One region of the Streptomyces sp. CC0208 genome, then DNA from elsewhere that is predicted to be linked to it. Evidence: riboswitches for the same ligand, from Rfam matches in the RefSeq annotation. Region 1 holds a riboswitch; each other region holds the start of a gene.
What was found. Region 1 has a riboswitch for thiamine pyrophosphate ahead of thiC (phosphomethylpyrimidine synthase ThiC). Riboswitches for the same ligand answer to the same signal wherever they lie in the genome.
Positions count from the first base shown of each region.

Region 1 (2,914 bases):
ATCGCGGGCAGGACGAAGAAGTTCAGCAGCAGGAAGCTGACGGCCAGCGCGATCAGCGCCATGACACCGCGCATTCGCCCGACGACCACAACGGCGAGCGCGAAGATGCCGGCGAGCAGCGCCATCGGGAACCCGCGGTCCACGTCGGTGACCGAGTACTGCAGGTCCCTGGGCGCGGAGGGCTCGTACGCGACCACGACCTTCTGGCCCTCGTGCAACTGCCGCGACTGGTCCGGCTGGACGATCTCCGTGAAGGTGCGGCCCTTGTCCTTGCCGGTGTCGACCCGGATCGTCGCCTTCTTGCAGCTGCCGTTCGCCTGCTGCTCGGCGGACGAGCCCTCGGCGGTCGAGGTGTCCCCGGTCGGGGTCTCCCCCGAGGCGTTCACCGACTTGCAGCTGACGCTCACGACCTTGCTGACCGTCGCGTGCTGGGTCTGCCGGTCGAAGCCGACCCCGGTGCGTTCGTGCGCGGGGGCGCCACCGGGCCACAGCACCGCGAGTCCCACCACCACGGCTACCCCGAACGGGATGAGGATCGCCGCGATGACCTTGCGCAGGTGCTTGGAGACGGGAGTTGCCGGCCCGTGGCTGTGACTGTGCGAGTGGCCGTGCCCACCGCCGGAGCCGGGCCCGCTCTCATGTCCGTGCCCGTGCCCGTGCCCGTCACCGGAACCATGCCCGTCACCGGAACCATGCCCGTCACCGGAACCATGCCCGTCTCCGGAGCCATGCCCGTCACCCGAGCCGCCGCCGTAGCCGTCACCGTCATGGCCCCCGCCATCACCAAAACCGCCGCCGCCACCCGGACCACCACCGCCTTGGACACCGTGGCTCACACCCTGACCGTGGCCATAGCCATGACCACCGCCATGCCCGCCACTGTGCTCACGCTCGCGCTCGTGCCAGCCGCCGGCCCCGCCGGCCCCGTCGGCCCCGCCGTCTCCGAAGCCACCACGGGAACCGCTGCCGGGGCCGTGCCCAGGGCCGTTTCCGGAACCCGGCCGGCGCGGAGGCTCGGAGGGCGGGTACGGGGGCTGATGCGTCGTGGTCACCGCCCGATCATCGCAAGAACGAAAGGGGCCCTCTGTTCACCGCGCCCGAATTGACGCTAGCGTGGAGCCACCTTTGTACACGCGGGAGCTCGGAGCACCGGGCTGAGAGGGCGCTGACCTCCGTCCCAGCGATGTTTCACGTGGAACGTCATCTCAAGCGAGTGACGTTCCCCACGAAACGTCGGCAGACGGAAGCCGCTGCGTCGACCGCCGAACCTGTTACCGGGTAATGCCGGCGTAGGGAGTAGGTCTCATGACCATCAAGGACGCGCGCACGCCTGCCTCCGAGCAGAACGACGAGCAGAACGACCAGCTCGACACGGAGGCCGGGAAGTCCATCGGCTGGCACAAGGCGTACGTCGAGGGCTCGCGCCCCGATCTGCGGGTGCCGGTCCGTCAGGTGCACCTCACCAACGGGCAGTCGGTCACGCTGTACGACACCTCGGGCCCGTACACCGATCCGCTCACCGAGACGGACGTCCGCCGGGGCCTTGTGCCGCTGCGGGAGAACTGGATCATCGCCCGGGGGGACACCGAGGAGTACGCGGGCCGTCCCGTGCGCCCCGAGGACGACGGGATCAAGCACACCTCACCACGGGGCGGCCTCCGCAATCTCGACGCGGTCTTCCCGGGGCGGCCCCGCCAGCCGCGCCGCAGCCGTGACGGCAAGGCGGTCACCCAGCTCGCCTATGCCCGACGCGGTGAGATCACACCGGAGATGGAGTACGTGGCCATCCGGGAGAACGTCTCTCCCGAGGTGGTCCGCGAGGAGATCGCGGCGGGGCGCGCGGTGCTGCCGGCGAACGTCAACCACCCGGAGATCGAGCCGATGATCATCGGCAAGCGGTTCCTGGTGAAGGTCAACGCCAACATCGGCAACTCGGCGGTGACGTCCTCCATCGAGGAGGAGGTCGAGAAGATGACCTGGGCGACCCGCTGGGGCGCCGACACGGTCATGGACCTCTCCACCGGCCGCAATATCCACACCACCCGCGAGTGGGTGCTGCGCAACTCCCCCGTCCCCATCGGCACGGTGCCGCTCTACCAGGCGCTGGAGAAGGTCGACGGCCGCGCCGAGGAGCTGACCTGGGAGATCTACAAGGACACGGTCATCGAGCAGGCCGAGCAGGGCGTGGACTACATGACGGTCCACGCGGGCGTGCGCCTGCCGTACGTACCGCTGACGGCCAACCGCAAGACCGGCATCGTCTCGCGCGGCGGCTCGATCATGGCGGCGTGGTGCCTCGCGCACCACAAGGAGTCGTTCCTGTACGAGAACTTCGAGGAACTGTGCGAGATCCTCGCCGCCTACGACGTCACGTACTCGCTGGGCGACGGCCTCCGGCCCGGCTCGATCGCGGACGCCAACGACGAGGCGCAGTTCGCGGAGTTGCGCACACTGGGGGAACTCAACCGGATCGCGAAGCGTTTCAACGTACAGACCATGATCGAGGGCCCGGGTCACGTCCCGATGCACAAGATCAAGGAGAACATCGACCTTCAGCAGGAGATCTGCGATGAAGCTCCGTTCTATACGCTCGGCCCGCTGACCACCGACGTCGCGCCGGCCTACGACCACATCACCTCCGGTATCGGCGCCGCCATGATCGCCTGGTGGGGTACCGCGATGCTCTGCTACGTCACGCCCAAGGAGCACCTGGGCCTGCCCAACCGGGACGACGTCAAGACGGGTGTCATCACCTACAAGATCGCCGCCCACGCGGCGGACCTCGCCAAGGGACACCCAGGCGCCCAGGAGTGGGACGACGCCCTCTCCGACGCCCGTTTCGAGTTCCGCTGGGAGGACCAGTTCAACCTGGCTCTCGACCCCGACACGGCCCGGGAGTTCCACGACGAGACCC
Region 1 is NZ_CP031969.1:4,509,628-4,512,541, forward strand. It holds gene D1369_RS20670 (YibE/F family protein) at 1-836, opposite strand, end outside; TPP riboswitch at 1,124-1,313, shown strand; gene thiC (phosphomethylpyrimidine synthase ThiC) at 1,306-2,914, shown strand, end outside.

Region 2 (2,914 bases), 2.0 Mb from region 1:
GGGCCGGCCCACCGCCAGTAGGGCGACCAGGCGGTTCTCGCGCAGCCAGCACACCGTCCAGGCCGGGCCGGAGGGCTCGCCGCGCCACAGGGTCGTGTCGGCGGAGGCGTGGTGGCCGGCGTACTGGACGAAGCGGCCGAACTGCTCGGACCAGAAGTACGGGACCGGGTCGTAGACCGTGGGGGTCTCGCCCAGGATGTCGGCGGCCACCGTGCGCGGCCCCTGGAGGGCGTTGTCCCAGTGGTGGACCAGCAGGCGCTCGCCGTACCTGCCCGAGGGGAAGGAGGCGCAGTCGCCGACCGCGTACACGTCCGGCACGGAGGTGCGCAGGCGCTCGTCGGCGACGACCTCGCGGTGGGCGCCGAGTTCGATCCCCGAACCGGCGAGCCAGGCCGTGGCGGGCCGGGCGCCGATGCCGACCACGACCGCGCCCGCGGCCACCCGGGAGCCGTCGTCCAGGACGACCTCGCCGGGCTCGACGCGCTCCACGCGCGCGTGCGTGCGCAGCACGGCACCCGCGTCGGCGTACCAGGAGGTCATCGGCGCGGCCACCTCGGCGGGCAGTGCGCCCGCGAGCGGCCGTTCGGCGGCTTCCACGACCGTCACCGCGCAGCCCGCCTCGCGCGCGGCGGTGGCGAACTCGGCGCCGATCCAGCCCGCGCCGACGACCACGACGTCGTGCTGCCGGGCGAGCACGGGACGCAGCCGCTCGGCGTCGTCCAGGGTGCGCAGCAGATGCACCCCGGGCACGCCCTCCGTGCCGGGCAGCCGGATCGGTTCGGCGCCGGTGGCGAGGACCAGGACGTCGTACGGGAAGGGCCCGTCCTCGGTGTCCAGCTCGTGCGCCTCGGGGCGTACGCCCAACACCTCGCGGCCGAGCAGCAGTTCGATGCCGAGCGCCTCGAAGTCCACGTCGAAGGCGGAACCCTCGGCCTTGCCCAGCAGCACGGCCTTGGAGAGCGGCGGACGGTCGTACGGCTGATGGTGCTCCGCGCCGATCAGCGTGACGGTACCGCTGAAGCCCTGCTCGCGCAGGGCGACCGCGGTCTGCACCCCGGCCATGCCCGCGCCGACCACGACCACCCGCCGCTGCGCCTGCGTCTGCTCGCTCATTTGATCACCATAGCCAGCTGACAATCAGTCAGTCAGGAGTCGTGCGCGGTGACCTGCTCCACAACGCTTGTCCCGCGGCCCGGCTGCGACTCCCACTCCCAGGTCTCCTCCAGCCGCACCCGGCCGTCGGGAAGTTCCACGACCGTCGACACGCAGTGCCCGGAGGAGGTCGTTCCGTCGTGCTTGAGCTGCACGTAACGGAAGTCGAGCCGGTCCCCCGCGCGCGTGCCGACGAGATGTCCGCGGACGACGTCACCGCCCGCGTACTCGGCCCAGATCTCCCCGTCCTGCTCGTGGTAGGTGAACCGGGTCCGCGTCCCGACCTGACCTGGGGCCTGATCGGCCACCGGGGCGAGGACAAGGCCGTCGAGCGAGCGGGGCATGGCGGCGGGCTCCCTTACAGAGGCACACGAACACGGGCTAGGGTGGCCAACGTAGAGCACTCGCGGGAGCCCGGACGTACCGGGCTGAGAGGGAGGCTGGGCGGCCTCCGACCGTACGAACCTGATCCGGGTCATGCCGGCGAAGGGAGGGGCTGGACGCCCATGTCCTCACGTACGTCAGACGTCCTCGTCGTCGGGGGCGGCATCATCGGCCTGGTCACGGCCTGGCGGGCCGCGCAACGCGGTCTCACCACGGCCGTCGTGGACCCCGAACCGGGCGGCGGGGCCGCCCAGGTGGCCGCCGGGATGCTGGCCGCGGTCACCGAACTGCACTACGGCGAGCAGACCCTGCTGGGCCTGAACCTCGCCTCCGCCCACCGCTATCCCGCCTTCGTGGCCGAACTCACCGAGCTGACCGGACACGACCTCGGCTACCGCCGCTGCGGCACCCTCGCCGTCGCCCTGGACGCCGACGACCGCGCGCACCTTCGCGAACTGCACGCGCTCCAGCGGCAGTCGGGGCTGGAGTCGGAGTGGCTGTCCGGCCGGGAGTGCCGGCGCCTGGAGCCGATGCTCGCGCCGGGGGTGCGGGGCGGGCTGCGGGTGGACGGTGACCACCAGATCGACCCGCGCCGCCTCACGCGCGCGTTGCTGACCGCGTGCGAACGGGCGGGCGTGGTGTTCCACCGCATGTGGGCGCAGCGTCTGCGGGTCGCAGGGGACCGGGCCGCCGGGGTCGCCACCACGGACGGCCAGGAACTGGGCGCGGACCAGGTGGTGCTCGCCGCCGGAAGCTTCGGCGGCCGCCTGGAAGGGGTCCCGCAGGCCCTCCTGCCTCCCGTACGGCCCGTCAAGGGGCAGGTGCTGCGGCTGACCGTGCCGCCGCGCCACGCGCCCTTCCTGAGCCGTACCGTGCGGGCGATCGTGCGCGGCAGTCACGTCTACCTGGTGCCGCGCGAGAGCGGCGAGCTGGTGATCGGCGCGACCAGCGAGGAGCTGGGCTGGGACACGACGGTGACCGCGGGCGGGGTGTACGAGTTGTTGCGGGACGCGCACGAACTGGTCCCCGGCATCACCGAGCTGCCGCTGACGGAGACCCGCGCGGGACTGCGCCCGGGCTCCCCGGACAACGCCCCGCTGCTCGGCCCGACGGAACTGCCCGGGCTGGTGCTCGCGACCGGCCACTACCGCAATGGCGTGCTGCTCACGCCGATCACCGGGGACGCCATGGCGCACGTCCTGACGACGGGTGAACTCCCCGATGTGGCGCGCCCGTTCACCCCGAGGCGATTCGCCGCCACGGGACTCCTGGAGCAGCCGGCATGAACATCTCCGTCAACGGGGAGCCGCGGGAGTTCGCTCCCGGCACGGCTCTCGACACCGTGGTGCGGGCGCTGACGCCGGCGCCCTCCGGGGTG
Region 2 is NZ_CP031969.1:6,532,576-6,535,489, reverse strand. It holds gene D1369_RS30045 (FAD-dependent oxidoreductase) at 1-1,113, opposite strand, end outside; gene D1369_RS30040 (hypothetical protein) at 1,146-1,496, opposite strand; TPP riboswitch at 1,549-1,661, shown strand; gene thiO (glycine oxidase ThiO) at 1,659-2,822, shown strand; gene thiS (sulfur carrier protein ThiS) at 2,819-2,914, shown strand, end outside.
Region 2: another riboswitch for thiamine pyrophosphate. It lies ahead of thiO (glycine oxidase ThiO); the one in region 1 lies ahead of thiC (phosphomethylpyrimidine synthase ThiC).

Region 3 (2,914 bases), 1.9 Mb from region 1:
ACGAGCGCCAGGAAGGCCGTACCGACGACGACGGTCGGCAGCACGAAGGGGACGGTGACCACGGCCCGCAGGACCTGCTTGCCGGGGAAGTCGAAGCGCGCGAAAACATACGCGCCGGGGAGTGCGACCAGGAGCGTGAGCGCGGTGGAGACGAGCGCCTGCCAGGTGGTGAACCACAGGACGTGCCGGATGTCCGGCTGGGCGAGGACATCGGTGATCCTGCCGAGCTGCCAGGTCCCGCCGGCCCTCAGTCCGCGCGTGACGATCGCGGCGACGGGATAGGCGAAGAAGACGGCGAAGAACGCGACGGGCACGGCCACAAGCCCGAGCCGGGCCGCCGCGTTCCTGACGCCCTGGCGGGGCCTTACTTCAGTACGAGCGAGGTCCATGACTTGACCCAGTCGTCACGGTTGTCGGCGATCTTCTCCGGGTCCATGGTCTCGGGATCCTTGGCCTGCGGACCGTACTCGGTGAACTCGGCCGGCACCGGGGCGCCGTCCACGACCGGGTAGACGAACATGTTGAGCGGCATGTCCTGCTGGAACTCCTTGGTGAGCAGGAAGTCCAGGAACGCCTTGCCGCCCTTGGTGTTTTTCGCGTTGCTCAGCAGCCCGGCGTACTCGATCTGCCGGAAGCAGGTGCCCTGCGCGACCCCGGTGGGCGCGGTCTTCGGCTTGGGGTCGGCGTAGATCACCTCGGCGGGCGGCGAGGAGGCGTACGACACGACGAGCGGCCGGTCGGCCTTGGCCTTCTTGCCGCCGGCGGAACCGGAGAACTCCTCGTTGTAGGCCTGCTCCCAGCCGTCGACGACCTTGACGCCGTTGGCCTTGAGCTTCTTCCAGTAGCCCTGCCAGCCGTCGTCGCCGTACTTCGCGGCGCTCCCGAGAAGGAAGCCGAGCCCCGGCGAGGAGATGGAGGCGTTCTCGGTGACGAGGAGGTTCTTGTAGGCGGGCTTGACCAGATCGTCGTACGACGTCGGCGGCTGGAGCTTGTGCTCGGCGAACCAGGCCTTGTCGTAGTTGACGCAGATGTCGCCGCTGTCGATGGGCGTCACCCGGTGCTTGTCCTGGTCGACCCGGTACTCGGCCTTGATCCGGTCGGCGCCCTTGGCCTCGTACGACTGGAAGAGCCCGTTGTCGAGCGCGCGGGAGAGGAGGGTGTTGTCGACGCCGAAGAAGACGTCGCCCTGCGGGTTGTCCTTGGTGAGGATGGCCTTGTTGACGGCCTGCCCGGCGTCGCCGTCCTCCAGGACCTTGACCTGGTAGCCGGACTTCTTCTCGAAGTCGGCGAGGACGCTCTTGGAGACGGCCCAGGAGTCGTGGCTGACGAGGGTGACGGTCTTGGAGCCGGAGCTTTTGGAGTCGTCGGACGACGAGCCGCACGCGGACAGCGTGACCAGGCCCAGGCCGACGACGACAGCACAGAACTTCTTGTTGTTCACGGTGATGACCGAACTTCCTACCCAGAATGACCTGGGCGAGGTTCAGAGGGTCTGCGGCCCGATTGCCGCACTCTCAGCGCTGTGGCGCTCCCCTGTCGGATATGAAGATGTACGTACGTACGGTCGTCAGACTACCGCTCGGTGGCCGCGAGCTGGCCACAGGCCCCGTCGATCTCCTGTCCACGGGTGTCCCGGATGGTCACCGCCACACCATGGGCGGCGATGGCCTCGACGAACGCCTTCTCGTCCTCGGGCCGGGAGGCGGTCCACTTGGACCCGGGGGTCGGGTTCAGCGGGATGAGGTTGACGTGCACGGGCTTGCCCTTGAGTAGCCGTCCGAGTCGGTCCCCCCGCCACGCCTGGTCGTTGATGTCCCGGATCAGCGCGTATTCGATGGACAGCCGACGCCCGCTCTTCTCGACGTACTCGAACCCGGCGTCGAGGACCTCGCGCACCTTCCACCGGGTGTTCACGGGGACGAGGGTGTCGCGCAGCTCGTCGTCCGGGGCGTGCAGGGAGATCGCGAGCCGGCACTTGAAGCCCTCGTCGGAGAACCGGTGAATGGCCGGCACGAGGCCCACGGTCGACACGGTGATGCCCCGCTGCGAGAGCCCGAGCCCATCAGGAGCGGGATCGGTGAGCGCGCGAATGGACTGCGTCACCCGCTTGTAGTTGGCGAGCGGTTCACCCATCCCCATGAAGACGATGTTGGAGAGCCGCGCGGGCCCGCCCGGCACCTCCCCGTCCCGCAGCGCCCGCATCCCGTCCACGATCTGGTGGACGATCTCAGCGGTGGACAGATTGCGATCCAGCCCCGCCTGCCCGGTGGCACAGAAGGGACAGTTCATCCCGCACCCGGCCTGCGAGCTGATGCACATGGTCACCCGGTCCGGGTACCGCATCAGCACCGACTCCACGAGCGTCCCGTCGAACAGCCGCCACAGCGTCTTGCGCGTGGTCCCCTGGTCGGTCGACAGATGCCGTACGACGGTCATGAGCTCCGGAAGCAGCGCCTCCTGGAGCTTGCCGCGCGCCCCGGCCGGGATGTCCGTCCACTCCGCCGGGTCGTGCGCGTACCGCGCGAAGTAGTGCTGCGAGAGCTGCTTGGCACGAAACGGCTTCTCCCCGATCTCCGCCACGACCTCCTTGCGCTCGGCAGGCGTGAGGTCGGCGAGATGCCGCGGCGGCTTCTTGGCTCCGCGGGGGGCGACGAAAGTGAGTTCTCCGGGCTTAGGCATGGCTGTACCAGTGTCGCAGATCATCCGCGAACCGCGTTCAGAGGATCCACACGCCCAGCGCCGCGACCGCGAGGCCGATGGCCACGAAGAAGAAGCAGGTGAGGGTGACCGGGAGTGCCTGTCCTCGACGGCGGGCGGGGTCCAGGCCGCGGTAGGTGCTGACCGCCGCGTAGACGCCGATGAGGGCGAGCGCGCAGCCGATGACGAGGGCGACGAAGCCGAGGAAGCCGGACCA
Region 3 is NZ_CP031969.1:2,569,691-2,572,604, forward strand. It holds gene D1369_RS11465 (iron ABC transporter permease) at 1-389, opposite strand, end outside; gene D1369_RS11470 (thiamine ABC transporter substrate-binding protein) at 365-1,441, opposite strand; TPP riboswitch at 1,438-1,545, opposite strand; gene rlmN (23S rRNA (adenine(2503)-C(2))-methyltransferase RlmN) at 1,573-2,679, opposite strand; gene D1369_RS11480 (hypothetical protein) at 2,717-2,914, opposite strand, start outside.
Region 3: another riboswitch for thiamine pyrophosphate. It lies ahead of D1369_RS11470 (thiamine ABC transporter substrate-binding protein); the one in region 1 lies ahead of thiC (phosphomethylpyrimidine synthase ThiC).